3 regions of the Buttiauxella ferragutiae genome follow, and region 2 is predicted to be linked to each of the others. Evidence: predicted binding sites of a transcription regulator. Region 2 holds the regulator's gene; each other region holds the start of a gene.

What was found. Region 2 encodes CRP, which controls carbon source genes, mostly activating them, when cyclic AMP is high. Its sites were predicted from a motif close to ATGTGANNNNNNTCACAT; they were not measured.
Region 1: the regulator CRP is predicted to act here: its motif matches at 3,404-3,421, upstream of MNO13_RS16075 (PTS sugar transporter subunit IIB).
Region 3: the regulator CRP is predicted to act here: its motif matches at 2,650-2,667, upstream of drpB (cell division protein DrpB).

Annotation. Positions count from the first base shown of each region.
Region 1 is NZ_CP093332.1:3,468,724-3,473,890, reverse strand. It holds gene efeB (iron uptake transporter deferrochelatase/peroxidase subunit) at 6-1,289, shown strand; gene phoH (phosphate starvation-inducible protein PhoH) at 2,542-3,330, shown strand; gene MNO13_RS16075 (PTS sugar transporter subunit IIB) at 3,596-3,919, shown strand; gene chbC (PTS N,N'-diacetylchitobiose transporter subunit IIC) at 4,008-5,167, shown strand, end outside.
Region 2 is NZ_CP093332.1:387,532-392,698, reverse strand. It holds gene MNO13_RS01700 (phosphoribulokinase) at 1-823, shown strand, start outside; gene MNO13_RS01695 (OsmC family protein) at 841-1,245, opposite strand; gene crp (cAMP-activated global transcriptional regulator CRP) at 1,559-2,191, shown strand; gene MNO13_RS01685 (YccS/YhfK family putative transporter) at 2,283-4,367, shown strand; gene argD (bifunctional acetylornithine/succinyldiaminopimelate transaminase) at 4,371-5,167, opposite strand, start outside.
Region 3 is NZ_CP093332.1:1,880,946-1,886,112, reverse strand. It holds gene MNO13_RS08545 (DNA cytosine methyltransferase) at 16-1,431, opposite strand; gene MNO13_RS08540 (phosphohydrolase) at 1,542-2,246, opposite strand; gene drpB (cell division protein DrpB) at 2,350-2,586, opposite strand; gene ompC (porin OmpC) at 3,166-4,305, shown strand; gene mtfA (DgsA anti-repressor MtfA) at 4,615-5,167, shown strand, end outside.

The DNA.
Region 1 (5,167 bases), 2.2 Mb from region 2:
GTTTTATGGATGAAAATAGCAAACACGGCGGCCACCTTCCGGCGCGCCGTCGGTTACTGAAAGGTTTGGGCGCGCTTGGTGGCGCCCTTGCCGTTGCGGGTGGTTGCCCTGTGGCACATGCGGCAAAACCGGAAACTTCTCCCGGCACGCTGCCGCCTGATGCGCGCATGGAAAAACAACCGTTCTACGGAGTGCATCAGGCAGGCGTGCTGACGCCACAGCAAGCGGCGATGATGCTGGTGGCTTTTGATGTGCTGGCAAGTGATAAAGCTGAGCTTGAACGTTTGTTCAAATTGCTGTCTGCGCGTTTCGATTTCCTGACCACTGGCGGCCCGGCACCGGACACCCCGAATCCGCGGATGCCACCCATGGACTCCGGGATCCTCGGTGCCGAAATTTACCCTGACAACCTGACTTTCACGTTGTCGGCGGGGACGTCACTGTTTGATGAACGCTTTGGCCTGAAAGGGCTGAAGCCAACAAAACTGCAAAAAATGGAACGCTTTGCTAACGACTCGCTGGACGCCAGCTTGTGTCATGGTGATTTGCTTATCCAGATTTGCGCGAATACCGCAGATACGGTTATCCACGCATTGCGCGACATCATCAAGCACACGCCAGATTTGCTCAGCGTGCGCTGGAAGCGTGAAGGGTTTATCTCCAGTCACGCCGCGCGTAGCCGCGGTAAAGAAACGCCGATCAACTTGCTGGGATTTAAAGATGGAACCGCCAATCCAGACAGCGGCAATAAACCGCTGATGGATGAAGTTGTTTGGGTGACGGGCAACCAGCAGGAACCAGCATGGGCGGTGGGCGGCAGCTATCAGGCGGTACGCATCATTCAGTTCCATGTTGAGTTCTGGGACAGAACGCCGCTTAAAGAGCAGCAAACTATTTTTGGTCGCGATAAACACAGTGGTGCACCGCTCGGTATGAAAAACGAGCATGACGAGCCTGACTATGCCGCCGACCCTGACGGTAACGTGATTGCGCTGGATGCACATATTCGTCTGGCAAATCCGCGCACCAAAGAAACCCAATCAAACCTGATGATGCGTCGCGGTTACAGTTATTCGTTGGGCGTTTCCAAATCAGGCCAGCTGGATATGGGATTGTTGTTTGTCTGCTTCCAGCACGACCTTGAGAAAGGTTTTCTGGCGGTGCAACAACGTCTGAATGGCGAGGCGCTGGAGGAGTATGTGAAGCCGATTGGCGGCGGTTACTTCTTTGTTTTGCCTGGCGTTAAGGATAGTCAGCATTATTTAGGGCAGGGGTTGTTGGAGGCATAGTTTGGTGATGTTGAAACCACCCTCATCCTAACCTTCTCCCTGAGGGAGAAGGGACTGTCTGGTGCATTCCCTCTCGGGGGCTGTCTCTTATACACAACTCGCCCTGGTAATCTTGTCAGGGCGAAATCTGTTAGCCCCGCAGGTTTTCCGTTCCCCCGTGCGTTCAGTTATCTCTTTAATTCCCGCAAACGGTGAACGTATCAAGGGGTTAACGCCAACCCCTTGATAATCCAGGCGCCCGGCAAATCAATCGCCGCTAAAGCGGTAAACACCGTTTTTCACCCAACATTCGGGGTCGTTCGCGATTCGTTCCCGACGATCGCTCTCTCACGTGGTTCCCGACCACGTGACCCCAACTGAAGGGTAAAAAACGGTGCGATTGAAGCCGGGGACAAGGTCAAAACCGCTCTGGCTTTTGACTTTGAATTTCGGGTCCGGCTTAAATCGCCTCCATTTTGACTCCAGGTGGCAGGGTCCAGCCGTCGGGAACGGCTGGAGGGCGCGATCGTCCGACAAAAATGTCAGGAACATTTTTGAACAACGCTTGCGTTGGCCACGAAGTGGTTCGGCACACGGATGTGCCGAATAAACGAATCGCAACCGACCCTGACACGGAGGCAAAATGGAGGTTTACCGCTTGCGGCGATTTATTTGCCGGGAGTCCGGGTTCTTAGGGGGGCGACGGTGGCCACCCTAAGACGTTCACCGGTTCCGTGGCGACATAAATACTCTGTCGCCTGGTGAACGGAACCTTCTCCGAATTGGCAGGAACTGCCCCTCAAAGTTATTTCCTATGACTATGCGGCTGATATAAAAGTGTAATATTTCTGTGGCATAAATTGACTCAGCGCATGACGAAACGCTAATGTTGAATTAAAGTAAAATAAGTGTTGCATTTAAGATAAAATTTGATGTACTTAAAGCACGAGCGGTAGTTCCCGGCTGTGAATTTTAATCACAATGGAGACAGCGCATGGTAGGGTCCTGTACTGGACGATTAACGAGACATCTTACCCGCACCATCCAGCGCGGAGGCTTCTCCTCCGGCTTCGCTGTCTTCACCGCTAAAAACCCAAACTCCTTAACAACTCAAAGTGTCAACGATGCGCTAAGCGGCGTATTTCGTCTAACTGGTGCATCCTCTCAACCGGCAGTTCATGGCTTAAAAGGAAGCCAAACCTCATCCGTTAGTAAGCATAATCGCGTGACTGAAAGTGACGCGGGAAATGAAACCAACTGTAAGGTGCCATCCATGGGAAGACAGAAAGCAGTGATCAAAGCTCGTCGTGAAGCAAAACGTGTGCTGAGACGGGATTCGCGTAGCCACAAACAACGCGAAGAGGAATCGGTCACATCGCTTGTGCAGATGAGCGGCGTTGAATCTATCGGCATGGCCAGGGATTGCCGTGATAATTCACCAATAGCGGCGCGAAATGAGGCTCAACAGCACTATCTTAATGCCATCGAGAAAAAACAGCTGATATTCGCCACCGGCGAAGCGGGATGCGGCAAGACGTATATCAGTGCGGCAAAAGCCGCTGAGGCCCTGATACATAAGGATGTCGACAGGATTATTGTTACCCGCCCGGTCCTGCAAGCTGACGAAGATCTCGGCTTCTTACCCGGGGATATTTCGGAAAAATTCGCCCCTTATTTCCGCCCGGTGTATGACATCCTGGTGCGACGTTTAGGGTCGTCTTTCATGCAGTACTGTCTGCGTCCCGAAATCGGTAAAGTAGAAATCGCGCCGTTCGCCTATATGCGCGGACGTACCTTCGAAAATGCGGTGGTTATTCTGGATGAGGCGCAGAACGTCACCGCAGCGCAAATGAAGATGTTCTTAACGCGCCTTGGGGAAAACGTGACGGTGATCGTCAATGGCGATATCACGCAATGTGATTTACCACGTGGTGTTCAGTCCGGCCTGAGTGATGCGTTGGCACGTTTTGAAGAAGATGAAATGATCGGTGTCGTCCGATTTGGCAAACAAGATTGTGTGCGCTCAGCCCTTTGCCAGCGCACGTTGAATGCCTACGACTGATTTCTGGTGTGATAGATTCGTAAAGCCCAAACTCTGTTTGGGCTTTTTTCTTTGCGCGAATTATTTGCCCAAAATGTGAAGGGTATCAAAATGGATGGTCAAGGAGAGACAATTATAGGCTCCTCAAAATTATTCCCCGCCAGAATGTTGCCGTATACTCCTTACAACCAGACACAATCAGAACTTACCAATGATGATTTGCTTTTGCAGGTGTGGGGTGTGCTGATATCCGACATGCAGGCCATTGCAACGTGAGGAAACTATTATGACTAAAAAACGTATCTACCTATTTTGTTCTGCTGGAATGTCCACTTCATTACTGGTATCAAAAATGAAGGCGCAGGCAGAGAAGTACGAAGTACCCGTTGTTATTGAAGCCTGGCCTGAAACTCTGGCGGCGGAAAAAGGCAAGGATGCAGATTTGGTATTACTTGGACCACAAATCGCTTATATGCTTCCAGAAATTCAAAAAGTATTACCTGGTAAAACTGTCGAAGTTATTGATTCGGCAATGTACGGCAAAATTGATGGATTAGGCGTGCTGAAAGCAGCCGTCGCATCAATCAAGAAAGCAGCAGCTAATAGTTAATTTTTTACCTTTTGTTTTATTTTTCCGTCAAAGAACGACCTTACACAACCTGGCCGCAAGAAACTTGCGGCAATAAAGGAAATTCCAAATGAGTAAAGTCATTGATTCACTTGAAAAGATATTGCTTCCTTTCGCAGTGAAAATTGGGAAGCAACCGCACGTCAACGCAATTAAAAATGGTTTCATCAAATTAATGCCATTGACCCTTGCCGGGGCCATGTTTGTATTAATCAATAACGTGTTTCTGAGTTTTGGTGCCGGTTCCTTTTTCTATTCCTTAGGTATTCGTTTAGACCCCTCGACCATTGAAACCCTTAATGGGTTAAAAGCCATTGGCGGCAACGTATATAACGGTACGTTAGGTATTATGTCGCTAATGGCTCCTTTTTTCATTGGTATGGCACTTGCTGAAGAACGTAAAGTTGATCCACTTGCAGCCGGTTTATTATCCGTAGCGGCATTTATGACTGTGACTCCATATAGCGTAGGCGAAGCTTATGCGGTAGGGGCTAACTGGTTAGGTGGTCAGAATATTATTTCCGGTATTGTTATTGGCCTGGTCGTCGCGGAGCTATTTACTTTTGTTATCCGCCGCAATTGGGTTATTACTTTGCCTGATAGCGTACCGACTTCGGTATCGAGGTCATTCTCAGCATTAATTCCAGGTTTCCTGATCCTGTCTATTTTCGGGATTATTTCCTGGCTGCTGGCGAATCACGGTAGCAACTTCCACCAGATCATTATGGATTCCATCTCTACGCCGCTGGCGTCGATGGGTGCGGTAGTGGGCTGGGCGTACGTTATCTTCAACTCCCTGCTGTGGTTCTTCGGTGTGCATGGTTCACTGGCGCTGACCGCGCTGGACAACGGAATCATGACTCCGTGGGCTCTGGAAAACATCGCTCTCTACAACCAGTACGGTTCTGTACAGGCTGCGATTGATGCAGGCAAACAGTTCCACTTCTGGGCGAAACCAATGCTCGACTCCTACATCCTGTTGGGTGGTTCTGGTGCGACACTGGGTCTGATTATCGCCATCTTCATGGTTTCGCGCCGTGCAGATCACCGTCAGGTAGCGAAACTGGCACTGCCATCAGGCATCTTCCAGATTAACGAACCTATTCTGTTCGGTCTGCCAATCATCATGAACCCGGTTATGTTTATCCCGTTTGTCCTGGTTCAGCCGATTCTGGCAGCAATTACACTTGCGGCTTACTCACTGGGAATCATTCCACCGGTCACTAACCT
Region 2 (5,167 bases):
CAGCCTTGCCTTCCGCAAAATATTCCAGCAACTCAACCTGCGCGCTGCCGAAGTTGAAGGTGACAGCTTCCATCGTTTCACGCGTCCTGAAATGGATATGGCTATTCGTAAAGCACGCGACTTAGGCCGCCATATCAGTTACTTCGGTCCGGAAGCGAATGACTTCGGCCTGCTGGAACAAACGTTTATCGAGTACGGAAAAACCGGGCAAGGTAAATCGCGTAAGTATCTTCATACCTATGACGAAGCCGTCCCCTGGAACCAAATTCCTGGGACGTTTACACCGTGGCAATCGCTGCCTGAACCGACCGATGTGTTGTTCTATGAAGGATTGCACGGTGGAGTCGTCACCCCACAGCACGATGTGGCGAATGCCGTCGACTTGCTGGTTGGCGTAGTGCCGATTGTCAACCTGGAATGGATTCAAAAACTGGTGCGTGATACCAGCGAACGTGGGCATTCCCGGGAAGCGGTGATGGATTCAGTGGTGCGCTCAATGGACGACTACATCAATTACATCACGCCACAATTTTCACGCACGCACATTAACTTCCAGCGTGTCCCGACTGTCGATACCTCTAACCCGTTTGCTGCACGCGGAATTCCATCGCTGGATGAAAGTTTTGTGGTGATTCATTTTCGCGGGTTGGATGACATCGATTTCCCGTACTTGCTCGCCATGTTGCAAGGCTCATTCATTTCCCACATCAATACAATAGTGGTACCGGGCGGCAAAATGGGGCTGGCGATGGAATTGATCATGACGCCGTTAGTGAAGCGTCTGGCGGAAGGACGAAATATCAATAATCAGGGCGGCGAGTAACCGCCCTGTTTTGCACACTAGCCTTCAATGACTTCGTAGCTGTGCGTGATATTTACGGCTTTTTCCAGCATCAGTGCAACAGAGCAATACTTCTCAGCAGATAAATCAACCGCGCGGGAAACCGCGTTATCTTTTAGCTCTTTGCCTGTCACGATGAAATGCAGATTGATGTGAGTAAAAAGACGAGGAGCTTCTTCGCGACGCTCAGAGGTCAATTTCACTTCGCAGTCGGTGACGTCGTAGCGGCCTTTTTGCAAAATAGAAACCACGTCTATTGCACTGCAACCCCCGGCAGCCATCAGTACCATTTCCATCGGGCTCGGTGCTTTATCGCCAGAATTACCGTCCATCAGAATCTGGTGTCCTGAAGCGGATTCACCAAGGAAAGTTAACCCTTCAACCCATTTCACACGTGCCTGCATGTTGCTTCTCCCATTGAAAAAATTACCTTCCAGAGTACGCGGATGCAGCAAAACTGGCAACGGAAGGCGACCTACGTCATGCTGAAACGAGACAATAGGAGACACCTGCCAAAAGCTATGCTAAAACAATCCGGATGCTACATTGATACATTGACGTAATGCATAGATGCAAAGGACGTCACTAATTACAGGCAGCAAGAATGACTTGCATGCCATCTCCCCAAAGTGGGGAATATTCTAATACTTGCAACGCCAGACAGGATGTTTAGCGTCCTGTCGTTGGTAGCCAGTTATAAACAGAGGATAACCGCGCATGGTGCTTGGCAAACCGCAAACAGACCCGACTCTCGAATGGTTCTTGTCCCATTGCCACATTCATAAGTATCCATCGAAGAGCACACTGATCCACCAGGGTGAAAAAGCAGAGACGCTGTATTACATCGTCAAGGGCTCTGTAGCTGTTCTGATCAAAGATGAAGAGGGCAAGGAAATGATCCTCTCCTATCTGAATCAGGGCGACTTTATTGGTGAGTTAGGGCTGTTCGAAGAAGGCCAGGAACGTAGTGCCTGGGTCCGTGCTAAATCTGCCTGTGAAGTGGCTGAAATTTCCTATAAAAAATTCCGCCAGCTGATCCAGGTAAACCCAGACATTCTGATGCGTCTTTCTTCCCAGATGGCTCGTCGTCTGCAAGTCACTTCTGAGAAAGTCGGTAACCTGGCATTCCTCGATGTGACTGGTCGTATCGCGCAGACACTGTTGAACCTGGCAAAACAGCCTGATGCAATGACTCACCCAGACGGTATGCAGATTAAAATTACCCGTCAGGAAATTGGTCAGATCGTCGGTTGTTCTCGTGAAACTGTCGGTCGTATCTTGAAAATGCTGGAAGATCAGAACCTGATCTCCGCTCACGGCAAAACGATCGTCGTTTACGGCACTCGTTAATTTCCGTTTCAAAAAAGGCGTGTTGCTTTATGGACACGCCTTTTTTTGTCTTTAAAATCCAAACACCTGCAACACAAAGTATGACAAGCATATGTGGAGAAGATTAATCTATCACCCTGAAGTTAACTATGCACTGCGGCAAACGCTGGTGCTGTGCCTTCCTGTGGGGATCGGTTTACTACTGGGGAATTTGCAGTTAGGTCTGCTTTTCTCGTTAGTGCCCGCTTGTTGCAACATTGCTGGTCTGGATACACCCCATAAGCGTTTTTTTAAACGCCTGATTGTTGGCGGCACTCTTTTTGCGACCAGCAGTTTAATCATGCAGCTTTTGCTGCTCTACACCGCGGTCCCATTGCCCATCATTCTTATGGTGATGGCGCTCTTGTTAGGCGTCACCGCTGAAATCAGCGCCCTGCACGCACGTTTGCTTCCGGCATCGCTGATTGCGGCCATCTTTACGCTAAGTATGGCCGGCAATATGCCTATCTGGAAGCCGATGGTGTTATATGTCTCCGGCACGATTTGGTACGGAGTCTTTAACTGGTTTTGGTTCTGGATGTGGCGTGAGCAGCCGCTGCGCGAAACGTTAAGCCTGCTCTATCGCCAATTGGCGGAGTACTGTGAAGCCAAATACGGCATGCTGACACAACATGCTGATCCCGAAACAGCGCTGCCTCCACTGCTGGCTCGCCAGCAAAAAGCCGTAGACCTGATCACCATCTGCTACCAACAGCTGCATATGCTGTCGGCAAATCAGCAGAACGGTTACAAACATTTGTTACGCTCTTTTCAGATAGCGTTAGATTTGCAAGAGCACATCTCCGTCAGTTTGCACCAGCCTGCCGAGGTGCAAAAACTTGTCGCGAAAAGCCATGCAGAAGCGGTTATTCGCTGGAATGCGCAGACCATTGCGGCACGCTTGCGCGTGTTGGCCGATGACATTCTCTACCATCGTTACCCACAGCGTTTTACGATGGAGAAACAAATTGAAGCCCTCGAGAAAATTGCTCGCCAGAATCCGGACAACCCGGTTGGGCAGTTTTGTCATTATCACTTCAGCCGTATCGCCCGCGTGCTGCGCATCCAACGCCCTCTGTACGCCCGTGATTTAATGGAAGACCGGCAGCGCCGTTTACCGCTGTGGGCAGCACTGAAAAGCTATTTGTCGTTGAAATCTGCCGCCCTGCGCAACGCCGCCCGACTAGGCGTAATGCTAACCATCGCCAGTCTTTTCGGGGCATTTTTACATCTGCCGAAACCCTACTGGATTTTAATGACGGTGATGTTCGTTACGCAAAACGGCTACGGCGCCACGCGGGTACGCATTCTGCACCGTTCGGCAGGGACCATTGCTGGCCTGGCGATTGCGGGTATCGCCCTGCACTTTCACTTCCCACAAAGCATTGCCCTGGCCGCGATGCTGGTCATTACGCTGGTCAGCTATTTGTTTATTCGCCAGAGCTATGGCTGGGCGACGATTGGTTTTACCGTGACGGCGGTATATACCCTGCAACTGCTCACACTCAGCGCCGAGCAATTTATCGTCCCGCGCTTGATTGATACTCTGCTCGGCTGTTTGATTGCCTTCGGCGGCATGGTTTGGCTGTGGCCGCAGTGGCAAAGCGGTTTGTTGCGCCAGAACGCCCATGACGCGCTTGAAAAAGACCAGGACGCGATTCGCCTGATTCTGAGCAACGATCCCGAACCCACGCCGCTAGCCTGGCAACGAATGAAGGTCAATCAAGCCCATAATGCGCTGTTTAACTCACTGAATCAGGCGATGCAGGAACCCGGTTTTAACTCGCATTACCTGGCAGATATGAAATTGTGGGTGACGCACAGCCAGTTTATTGTCGAGCACATCAACGCCATGACTACGCTTGCGCGCGAGCACAACATGCTGACACCGGATTTAGCCCAGCGCTATTTGCAGTCGTGTGAAATTGCGCTGCAACGATGCCAGCAGCGGCTGCAATATGATGGGCCTGGCGAAACCCAGGATGCGAATATTCTTGACCCACTGGAAGGGCTTCCGAGTGGGCCATTGAGCACGATGGAACAACATTTACAGCGGATTTTGGGCCACCTCAGCACCATGCACACTATTTCTTCGGTTGCATGGCGTCAGCGGCCACATCATGGTATCTGGCTGAACCGATTGCGGCGGTCGGATTAACGACTATCCGTTAACGATCTTCGCCACTGCTTTTGCAAAGCGCGCCATACCTTCATCAATATCGGCATTTTCAACAATCAAGGCTGGCGCGAAGCGCATAACATCAGGACCGGCATTCAACACCATCACCCCTTCCTGAGCAGCGGCATGCAGGAATTCACGTGCACGGCCTTGGTATTGCGGTTTCAGCTCAGCGCCAATCAGCAAACCCATACCGCGAATATCGCTGAACACATCATACTGCTCGTCAATGTGCTGCAAATGCTTGACGAACAGCTGGCGTTTTTCCGTAACGCCATTCAACACTTCCGGCGTGTTGATAACATCAAATGCTGCCCCTGCCACCGCACACGCCAGCGGGTTTCCGCCGTAAGTGGAACCGTGGGTGCCGACATGGAATGCAGACGCTATTTCCTGCGTCGTCAGCATCACACTCACCGGAAAACCGCCGCCGAGCGCTTTAGCGCTGGTCAAAATATCTGGCGTCACGCCGTAATGCATATACGCGAACAACTCGCCGATACGCCCCATGCCGCACTGAACTTCATCGAATACCAACAACGCTTTGTGCTCATCGCACAAGGCACGCAAACCTTGCAGGAATTCTGGTGTCGCCGCCGTTACGCCGCCCTCGCCCTGAATTGGCTCCACCACCACCGCGCAGGTGTGATCGTCCATCACCGCTTTTACTGCATGTAAATCGTTAAACGGGACATGGATAATATCGGCGGGTTTCGGGCCAAATCCGTCAGAATATTTTGGCTGGCCACCAACAGAAACGGTAAACAGCGAGCGACCGT
Region 3 (5,167 bases), 1.5 Mb from region 2:
CCCGACAACGGCTGATTATTTATCCTGACCAGTAACGACAAGCTTTATGACTGGCTCAAGCAGTTTAGCGACCGCCGCAAAAGCAGGCACCACCACCGAATTACCAAACTGCCGATAGGCCTGAGTATCAGATACTGGAATACGGAACTTACTCCCCTGCACTGCCTCAAAACCCATTAAGCGCGCGCATTCACGCGGTGTTAAACGGCGTGGGCGACATTGCTGATTTTCCGCATTATCAAAATCTGCCTCTCCCAGCGATTTATCCCAACCACGATCCACGAGGATTTCTGCCCCGTCTTTGTAATAACGCGCGGATAACGTACGTGCCACGCTCACTGGGTTATTAGGGTCAACCAGACCGTAGCCAAAACCATTACCCTTCGCCTGGTGTTTTTTCGCGTAATTATAGAGGTACTTCCAGAGTGTTGGCGTGAGAATATATTTCGCATCCACAGTGGGTTCCAACAATTCACCAAACGTCGGGCGGCGTTGCGGATAACATTCGCTGAGTTTGCGCAGTGTAAAATCTTTATGCACATTGAGATCACGACGGAAACCGACCAGCACAATACGTTCGCGATGTTGAGGAAGAAAGTTTTTACCATCGATAATTTTAGGGTCGCCCGCCCCCATGATTGCGGCATCAGAGACTTCATAACCCAGGCTATCCAGTGTTTCCATAATGACGCGGAAGGTGTTGCCTTTATCGTGGCTTTTTAGATTTTTCACGTTTTCCAGCACAAAGATAGCTGGGCGTTTCGCGTCAATAATGCGTGCGACATCGAAAAACAGTGTGCCCTGAGTTTCACAGGCAAAGCCATGAGCACGGCCTAAAGCATTTTTCTTCGACACGCCTGCCAGGGAAAAGGGCTGGCATGGAAAACCGGCCAACAGTACGTCGTGATCCGGCATGATAGCCTGAATATGTGCAGTGGCCTGTTCATCGCTGACGTCAACACGGTGGCTGAGAGTAACATCGCGGATATCCTGATTGAACTGATGATTTTCAGGGCAACAGTACCAATTGGCTTTATAAGTGCGCACCGCGTATTTATTCCACTCGCTGGTAAAAACGCATTGCCCGCCAATGGCTTCAAACCCGCTACGAATGCCGCCAATACCGGCAAATAAATCGACGAATTTAAAAGCGTATTTCCCGTGGTGTGCAGGTAACTGCGGCAACATATTTTGCAGCATGGCGCTTTCTGCTGGTGTCAGCGTGCGAGGCGAAGATTTACGGTTATACCAGCGGTTTAGCGATTCACGTGTCCAGTCGCCGCTGACCTGGCGCAAATGATGGGCCACTGTTTTCTGGTCATAGATTTCCAGAATTCGGCTCACTAGCGCAAAGTCTTCTTCTAGTTGCTGTTGTTGCAGGCGTTGGGATTGTTGTGAGAGTTGCTCGGCAATGGCGTCGAAGTCGTTCATCATGAACCAGTTTAGGGAAAATAGAGTGCAACTCTATCACTGATTTGACCCAGAGAAAAACAGAACAGCCCGCAACCAATGCGGGCATCATTTTAGTTTTAGAACGAAATTTATGAGGACTGTTTGGGGGAGGCGAATTGCTCGACAACACCACGATCGATACCGCAATAATCGCCCTTCAGTTCTGCACACAGCTTGGCCATGTAGTTAACCAAAAAATCAGCATTGAGCCAGGCCAGTTTACGCCCTGCCTCAGTTTGCATGGATTCAGGGAGCTTCAGCAGTTTTTTCTGGAAATGGTCAAGTGCATATGTGGAGTCATCCAACTCACGCCCACACGCTAACGGATCTTCGCTATCAAACAATGGTCGACCCAGCGAACCTGAAATATAAAACACTCTCGCCAGGCCAATTGCACCAAGTGATTCCAGGCGATCAGCATCCTGCACAATTTTCGCTTCAAGAGTTTGCGGCGCAATTTGAGCACTGAAACTGTGAGCACGCACCGCATGAGCAACCGCATCGTATAACGTACGAGGGAAATCGGGAAAATGAGCGTCAAGAATACGTAATGTTTCTTGTGCCGCCTGTGTAGAAGCGAGATGCCGTTCGGGATGGTTCTTTGGCAAATTGACGATGTCATGGAAATAACAGGCGGTGAGTACCACCAGCCAGTCGGCTTCGGTTGTTTCCATGATCTGTTGCGCGGTTTTCCATACGCGTCTGAAGTGGGCCACATCGTGGGCTTTATCGTCCTGCAACCAGTGATGGTGCAAGTACTCTTCGAAACGCTCTTGCCAGTGGGCTATTGGCATACGTGCTCCTTACTTCACAGCGGGATCCGGTACTTAATATGAGTACAAGATCACAAAATTAGCAAGTATCACCGTGACAACAACCCACTTTGGCACGATTTATTCACCTGGCCCGCGTGTACCAGGCGAGCCCACCTAATAATGCGGCTACCGCTCCCAGAACCAGCAACCCCATTAATGCCCCGAGCAGTTTTCCAGCCATCGAACCCATGTCCCCGCTGGTGACATTGCTCACCACCCAGAAGTAACGCAGAACTGCCCAAACCATGTACAGGCAAAATCCATAAAACAACCATAATGCCAATTTCCCACCTGGTGTGCGGGCGGGTTTCGCGTCCATAACGTCTGACATAACTCTCTCAACTGTTTAGTTTGTGTAATGCGATGGATACCCATCCGCTGCATGTGATTTTTATCACATTTATGCCGTTTTATGACAGCCTAAAACCTCTCTATTTAATCCGGAAGATTCTCAAATTGGCAATATATCAGGCCATCCTTCATAATTTTAACAATAAAATTACATTTGTGTATTTATCAACCATTCCCACGTTATTTATTTTATACACCCTTAATATAAAATTTAGCGATAATTAAATACAAAAATAAAAAGACTTATTTTCTAAATGCCAATTCTATCACTCACAAAGACTCATCGATAAAAATGCATTGTGTTTTGATATAAAAAATAGCAAACACATACTCACAATGCATTGGAAATATCCTAAAAATTTATAATTTACTTATTTTTCAATAATATAACCAAATAACGCACTGAAATATTTAGTCAGATTTCAACCAATACAGTTACATGTTTATTTATAAATAAACTGAACTAAGTGTAATAAGATTGCTGTGGATGTTGAGGACGAAATATAAGTAATCATTCATAATAATTATGACTTAAAGGAATATATAAATGAAAAGAACAGCATTGGCATTAGTGATCCCTGCTTTATTGGCAATGGGTTCTGCGCACGCTGCGGAAGTTTATAATAAAGACGGTAATAAACTGGACCTGTACGGCAAAGTTGATGCTCGTCATGTGTTCTCTGATGATTCAGGTCAGGATGGCGATGACACTTATATTCGCCTGGGCTTTAAAGGTGAAACTCAGATTACTTCCGAACTGACAGGTTATGGTCAGTGGGAATATAACATTCAGGCAGACAGCACTGAAGGCGATAGCGGTAACCAGTCATGGACTCGTTTAGGCTTCGCTGGCCTGAAATTTGGTGACTACGGTTCATTCGATTATGGCCGTAACTACGGCGTAGTTTACGACATTGAAGCATGGACCGACATGCTGCCAGTGTTCGGTGGCGACTCTTACACCTATAGCGATAACTTCATGACTGGCCGTGGCAATGGCATGGCGACTTACCGCAACACCGATTTCTTCGGTCAGGTTGAAGGCCTGAACTTTGCTCTGCAATATCAGGGCGCGAATGAAGGATCTAACGGAGCCTTTGATCAGGAAGGCACTAACAACGGTCACAATGACATCAATTCACAAAATGGTGATGGCTGGGGCTTGTCCACCACATATGATTTCGGCATGGGCTTCAGCGCAGGTGCAGCATACGCCTCATCTGACCGTACCAACGAACAGCAAACCGGCTCAACTGCTGGCGGTGAAGATGCAGACGTCTGGACTGTTGGCCTGAAATACGACGCCAACAATATCTATCTGGCCACCATGTATTCGGAAACCCGCAACATGACGCCGTTTGGTGATGTTGATGGGTTTATCGCCAACAAAACTCAAAACTTTGAAGTCACTGCACAATATCAGTTCGACTTCGGTCTGCGTCCAGAAATATCTTACCTGCAATCTAAAGGTAAAGACCTGGCACAAGACTACGCACCAAACAGCGACTGGAACGACAAAGACCTGGTTAAATACGTTTCTGTTGGCGCGAACTACTACTTCAACAAAAACTTCTCCACCTACGTTGATTACAAAATCAACCTGCTGGATGGCGATGACGATTTCTACGCTGCAACAGGCATCTCTACCGATGACGTTGTGGGTGTAGGCATGGTTTACCAGTTCTAATCTGATCTAACCCGTTATTGCTTTACCTCAAGGCTCGCGCAAGCGGGCCTTGCTCTTTTAATTCCCCCGCCTCGCACTCATTTCAATTAGCTACGCTTCTACTGAAATTATTGATATATGAAATAATTTCTACCTCACCGCACAAGCTGTGACACTCGTCGTTGAATGGTGAACGGGTAAATGTTTGAATAATGTCACAGAGAATACACATACTCGTCTTCTCGCCAGCGCTGTTCAGATCGCTGGTCTGGTATTACAGTCACGGTATAGTAGTTTTCCGTTCAAGAGATGACTTTGCGAGCGAGTAACATGATTAAGTGGCCCTGGAAAGCAAGTGATTCATCTGCTGTCGCAGCACTGCCGTGGGAGCAGGCTTTATCTATTCCTGTTCTGGCGACACTCACGCCAGCTGAGCAAGAAAAGTTGACCCGTCTTGCGGATCGTTTTTTACAGCAAAAACGCCTGGTACCTTTGCAAGGTTTTGAACTTGATGAGCTAAAAAGTGCGCGTATTGCATTACTGTTCTGTTTGCCCATTCTGGAGCTGGGCATTGAATGGCTTGATGGTTTTCATGAGGTGCTTATCTACCCTGCCCCGTTTGTTGTAGACGACGAGTGGCAAGATGATATTGGCCTTGTGCATCATCAGCGCGTCGTACAGTCCGGGCAAAGTTGGCAGCAAGGCCCTATTGTCCTTAACTGGCTCGATGTGCAGGACTCTTTTGATGCCTCTGGTTTTAATCTGGTGGTCCATGAAGTGGCCCATAAACTGGATATGCGCAACGGCGACCGTGCCAGTGGAATTCCACTGATTGCCCTGCGCGATGTCGCAGGCTGGGAACATGACCTCCATGCGGCAATGA